One region of the Enterobacter bugandensis genome, then DNA from elsewhere that is predicted to be linked to it. Evidence: predicted binding sites of a transcription regulator. Region 1 holds the regulator's gene; the other holds the start of a gene.
The links. The regulator CRP, encoded in region 1, controls carbon source genes, mostly activating them, when cyclic AMP is high. The targets are predictions, from matches to a motif close to ATGTGANNNNNNTCACAT.
Positions count from the first base shown of each region.

Region 1 (3,129 bases):
GCTTTTCGCAAGATTTTCGCCCAGCTGAATCTCCGTTCGGCGGAGGTCGAAGGCGACAGCTTTCACCGCTATACGCGGCCTGAGATGGACATGGCGATCCGCAAGGCGCGCGATCTGGGTAAACACATCAGCTACTTTGGCCCCGAAGCCAATGATTTCGGCCTGCTGGAGCAAACCTTCCGCGAATACGGTCAGAGCGGTACCGGGCAGTCCCGTAAGTATCTGCACACCTACGACGAAGCCGTACCCTGGAACCAGGTGCCGGGCACCTTTACCCCCTGGCAACCGCTGCCGGAACCCACCGACGTGCTGTTTTATGAAGGATTGCACGGCGGCGTTGTTACGCCTCAGCACGACGTGGCGCGCCATGTGGATCTGCTGGTCGGGGTGGTGCCGATCGTTAACCTGGAGTGGATCCAGAAGCTGACGCGCGACATGAGCGAGCGCGGCCATTCGCGCGAGGCGGTAATGGACTCGGTGGTGCGCTCCATGGAAGATTACATCAACTATCTCACGCCGCAGTTCTCCCGCACGCACATTAACTTCCAGCGCGTGCCGACCGTGGACACTTCCAATCCGTTCGCGGCGAAAAGCATCCCGTCGCTGGATGAGAGCTTTGTGGTGATCCACTTCCGCAATCTTGAAGGCATTGATTACCCCTGGCTGCTGGCGATGCTGCAGGGCTCGTTTATTTCCCACATGAATACGTTAGTGGTTCCCGGTGGAAAAATGGGGCTGGCAATGGAGCTGATCATGACGCCGCTGGTGGAGCGACTGATGGAAGGGAAGCAGATCGCGTGAACATGTTCCCTCTCCCCGTGGGAGAGGGTTAGGGTGAGGGCATCAACACGCACGATGCCCCAATAATTAAGCCTCGATCACTTCATACGAATGGGTGATTTTTACCGCTTTCTCCAGCATTAACGCCACAGAGCAGTATTTCTCCGCAGAGAGATCCACCGCGCGTGAGACCGCCGCGTCTTTCAGTTCTTTCCCGGTGACAACAAAGTGCAGATTAATGTGGGTGAACAGGCGTGGCGCCTCTTCGCGACGCTCTGAGGTGAGTTTAACCTCGCAATCCGTCACGTCATGACGGCCTTTTTGCAGAATCGACACCACGTCGATCGCGCTGCATCCGCCTGCCGCCATCAGCACCATTTCCATTGGGCTTGGAGCTTTATCGCCGGAGTTACCATCCATCAAAATCTGGTGTCCTGATGCGGACTCGCCCAGGAACGTTAAACCTTCAACCCACTTCACGCGCGCTTGCATATTCATTAACTCCAACGTTGCATTTTTGGTGACAGATTACGCGTGCGTTACATTTCTCGCAATGGAAGGCGACCTGCATCATGCTGAAGCGAGACACCAGGAGACACGCGGCAAAAGCTATGCTAAAACACTCAGGATGCTACAGTAATACATTGACGTTACACATGTATGCAGAGGACATCAAACTTTACTGGCTGCGAAACGTTACGACAGCCGACTTCCCAGGGTATGGGTAAGAATTCGATTGCAACCCCAGAGTCCGGATGCATCTGATGACTCTGGTGACAGCTTATAACAGAGGATAACAGCGCATGGTGCTTGGCAAACCGCAAACAGACCCGACTCTCGAATGGTTCTTGTCTCATTGCCACATTCATAAGTACCCATCGAAGAGCACGCTGATTCACCAGGGTGAAAAAGCGGAAACGTTGTATTACATCGTCAAAGGCTCGGTGGCAGTGCTGATCAAAGATGAGGAAGGCAAAGAGATGATCCTTTCCTATCTGAACCAGGGCGATTTTATCGGTGAACTGGGCCTGTTTGAAGAAGGCCAGGAACGTAGCGCCTGGGTTCGCGCAAAGACAGCATGTGAAGTGGCTGAAATTTCTTATAAGAAATTCCGTCAGTTGATTCAGGTAAACCCTGACATCCTGATGCGTCTTTCTTCCCAGATGGCGCGCCGTCTGCAGGTGACGTCAGAGAAAGTGGGTAACCTCGCCTTCCTGGACGTGACTGGCCGTATCGCGCAGACTCTGCTGAACCTGGCGAAACAGCCAGACGCGATGACCCACCCGGACGGCATGCAAATTAAAATTACCCGTCAGGAAATCGGTCAGATCGTCGGTTGCTCCCGCGAAACGGTGGGCCGTATTCTGAAAATGCTGGAAGATCAAAACCTGATCTCCGCCCACGGTAAAACCATCGTGGTTTACGGAACCCGTTAATCCTGCCTAAACGGCGTGCCATCGCAAGGTGTCACGCCGTTTTTGTCTCTATTCCCCATGTGGCGCAGGCTGATCTATCACCCGGAAGTTAACTACGCACTACGACAAACGCTGGTGCTATGTCTTCCCGTGGCCGTGGGCCTGATCCTGGGACATCTTCAGCAGGGCCTGCTGTTTTCTCTCGTCCCCGCCTGCTGCAACATTGCCGGTCTGGACACGCCCCATAAACGCTTTTTCAAACGTCTGATAATTGGCGGCTCGCTGTTTGCTGGCTGTAGCCTCGCGGTGCAGCTTCTGCTGGCTCGCGATATTCCCCTGCCGCTGATCCTGACCGTGCTGGCGATGACCCTCGGCGTCACCGCCGAAATCAGCTCGCTCCATGCCCGTCTGCTTCCCGCGTCACTCATTGCGGCCATCTTCACCCTGAGCCTCGCCGGTAATATGCCCGTGTGGGAGCCGCTGCTGATCTACGCCCTCGGCACGCTGTGGTACGGGCTGTTTAACTGGTTCTGGTTCTGGCTGTGGCGGGAGCAGCCGCTGCGCGAATCTCTGAGCCTGCTCTACGTGCAGCTTGCGGATTACTGTGAAGCCAAATACACTCTGCTCACCCAGCATACGGATCCGGAAAAATCCTTACCGCCGTTGCTGACGCGCCAGCAAAAGGTGGTAGACCTGATAAGCCAATGCTATCAGCAGCTGCATATGCTCGCCGCCAACAAGAACCACGAATATAAACGGCTGTTGCGCACCTTTCAGGTGGGGCTGGATCTTCAGGAGCATATCTCCGTTAGCCTTCACCACCCGCAGGAGGTGCAAAAGCTGGTTGAGCGCAGCCATGCCGAAGCGGTGATCCGCTGGAACGCACAAACCGTCTCCGCGCGCCTGCGGGTGCTGGCCGATGATATTCTCTACC
Region 1 is NZ_LT992502.1:4,303,744-4,306,872, forward strand. Features, by position in the region: gene DG357_RS20940 (phosphoribulokinase) at 1-801, shown strand, start outside; gene DG357_RS20945 (OsmC family protein) at 868-1,272, opposite strand; gene crp (cAMP-activated global transcriptional regulator CRP) at 1,584-2,216, shown strand; gene DG357_RS20955 (YccS/YhfK family putative transporter) at 2,274-3,129, shown strand, end outside.

Region 2 (3,129 bases), 1.4 Mb from region 1:
GATTTAAACAGCTTCTCTTCTTCGTGTTGTTCCGCGACGTACCACTGCAGGAAATTAAAGGTTGGATAATCCTGGCCGATCATTGCCGCATGAACCAGTTCGTTAATTTTCTGGGTGATCAGCTGTTCGTGCTCGTAGGTGGCGCGGAACAGTTCGTCGAGAGAATTATATTCAGCAAAAGGCGATGCCACGTTCTCAATGCGCGGCAGACTGCCCGTATCGGTCAGATAATCAAACAGGCGCTGCATGTGGGTCATCTCTTCCTGGGCGTGACGACGCAGAAACGCGGCCGCACCTTCAAAGCTGTGATAGCTGCACCAGGCGCTCATCTGCTGGTAGAGAAGGGATGAATAGAGCTCAAGGTTCATTTGTGCATTGAGCTTGTCGATCATTTCAGTTTTCAGCATGGTGGCGCTCCGGATTATTATTACGGGTTCATAATGAGCGACACTATAATTTGTTATTTAATTATTTGCAAAACGTAAAATTAAATATTTGTTCGTTTAAAATACGAATGGGAATAAAACGCATTGGCGATATTTATTTTTATTAATGCGAATTATTTTTGTTCTTAGTTAAATAAAGCGCCAGCAAACGCTGGCAGCTTTGATTAATACCAGGGATTATTTGCCTTAGGGTTAACGGCATACCCCATGCACTTATACTGGATAGTAACGCTCTCGTTCAGGCACAAAGAGCCGCTTGTCAGGGTACAGGTTTTGACCGGTTGCCCGTAGGCAGAGGCGGTGGCATAGCCCATGTTCTGACAGGCTTTTACCGCGGTACCGTTATTAACATATTCATCGGACCAGGCGTTTTGCAGCACGGCCTGGCCATAGTCGAGGCGGACAATGCCGTTCGGCGCGTCGAGGCTGCTGATTTCCGCCTGGCGTTTAACGCTGCATCCCGCGAGCAGCAGGACTGTAGCGACTACGATGGCTCTTTTCATGGTTCGCTCTGAGTGGAAGGAAATACGTTATCGTACCCGCAGATGCCCGCTGCAATGCCAGGAATAGCCGGACGATCTACCCTCACTCTTTGCAACGGACGGCGTAGATCCTCCCCTTCACAAAATTGTGAGCGTGCATTTAGTTTTTAAAACTCCATTTCATTTACTTTGAAAGTCTGTTTATTTGATGCCAGAATGAACGAGAACAGGTATCCATGGCGGGGAGCGCCCGCAGCGCATTCTGGAGAGACACGATGAAAATTGCACTGATGATGGAAAACAGCCAGGCGGCTAAAAACCCAGTCATATTAAAAGAGCTGAAAACGGTAGCCGATGAAAAAGGGTTTCCGGTTTACAACGTGGGTATGAGCGACGAAAACGATCATCACCTGACCTACATCCACCTGGGCATTATGGCGAGCATTTTGCTGAATGCGAAAGCGGTGGATTTTGTGGTCACCGGCTGCGGCACCGGGCAGGGGGCGCTGATGTCGTTAAACATCCACCCTGGCGTGATATGCGGCTACTGCATCGATCCCGCAGACGCGTTTCTCTTCGCGCAAATCAATAACGGCAATGCGCTCTCTCTGCCTTTTGCCAAAGGGTTTGGCTGGGGAGCGGAGCTAAACGTTCGCTTTATCTTTGAAAAGGCGTTTACCGGCCGAAAAGGGGAGGGTTATCCTCCAGAGCGTAAAGAGCCGCAGGTGCGTAATGCCGGTATTCTGAACCAGGTAAAAGCGGCCGTGGTAAAAGATAACTATCTTGACTCGCTGCGCGCCATCGATCCTGAGCTTGTGAAGACCGCTGTTTCCGGCCCGCGTTTCCAGCAGTGCTTCTTTGAAAATTGCCAGGATAAGGCGATCGAGGATTTTGTTCGCAGTATCGTGGGTTAATGCGCACTGTGCAGTTTAAATTGTGATATGCGTCACAAAAATATTGATTTTTGTGACGATGGTCATATTATAGGCACATTGACTATAAAGTTGTATAACAAGTTAATGGAGCATCACAATGAAACTGCGCAAAATCCTGAAAAGTATGTGGGCCAATTACTGCCGCACTTTTAAAGACGTGCCGCCTGGCGCCATGTTCTGATAAAAAAAACCTGCTTCGGCGGGTTTTTTTGTGTCCTGCGGCAATGAAGGGCAGATGTCACGGGCCACGTTTTGATACTATGGCGGCCTTTGAATAAGGAGAAACCCCCATGTCACAAAACCTGAGCGCCGATCAGGAACTGGTCTCTGACGTTGTCGCCTGTCAGCTGGTTATCAAGCAAATTCTTGATGTTCTGGACGTTATTGCACCGGTTGAAGTGCGCGAGAAGATGTCCACGCAGCTGAAAAACATCGATTTTGCCAGCCATCCCGCGGCTGCCGACCCGGTGACGCTTCGCGCGATCCAGAAAGCCATCGCGCTGATTGAACTGCGCTTTACGCCGCAGGGCGAGTCTCATTAAAACGCGAACGGGCGACCGCGTGTGTCGCCCGTTGAAAACGTTAAAAGAAGGTCTGGACCAGCAGGTAGCTCGCCGCGCAGGCGCAGCTCACGCCAATTAGCCCCGGCAGAATAAAGCTGTGGTTAATGATGAATTTGCCGATGCGGGTTGTTCCCGAGCGGTCAAAGCCGATGCAGGCTAAATCACTCGGGTAGGTCGGCAGAACAAAATAGCCGTAGGACGCCGGGAAGAAGGCGATCAGCATTTTTGGATCGATGCCCAACATCAATCCCATCGGCGCCACGGCCGTCAGGGCCGCCGCCTGGCTGTTTACCAGCTTCGACACCAGGAAAAGCACGATGGCATACGTCCACGGATGGCTTTTCACCACCCCTTCCAGCGCCAGCTTTAACTCATCGAGATGCGCCTGGAAAAAGGTATCGCTCATCCACGCCACCCCGAACACCGAGAAGATCGCCACCATACCGGCCTTGAATACCGCACCGTTTGAGATGGCTGAGGCATTGACCTTGCAGGCCATCAGCATCACGGCACCGGCAATGAGCATCATCATCTGAATGACGAGGTTCATCGACAGGGCCGTCATTTTACCTTTCAGCTCGAAGGCCGGGCGCAGTTCGGGGAAAGCCCCGAGCAGGACTACCACCGCAATACCGGCAAAGAAAATCCATGTCGACCAGTAGGCCTGCTTCGGAAAACGCTGGTTCATTAACGTCTCCGTGCC
Region 2 is NZ_LT992502.1:2,935,784-2,938,912, reverse strand. Features, by position in the region: gene ftnA (non-heme ferritin) at 1-407, opposite strand, end outside; gene yecR (YecR family lipoprotein) at 611-949, opposite strand; gene DG357_RS14300 (RpiB/LacA/LacB family sugar-phosphate isomerase) at 1,204-1,842, shown strand; gene azuC (stress response protein AzuC) at 1,961-2,044, shown strand; gene DG357_RS14290 (DUF2766 family protein) at 2,154-2,405, shown strand; gene DG357_RS14285 (anaerobic C4-dicarboxylate transporter) at 2,446-3,129, opposite strand, start outside.
Region 2: the regulator CRP is predicted to act here: its motif matches at 1,863-1,880, upstream of azuC (stress response protein AzuC).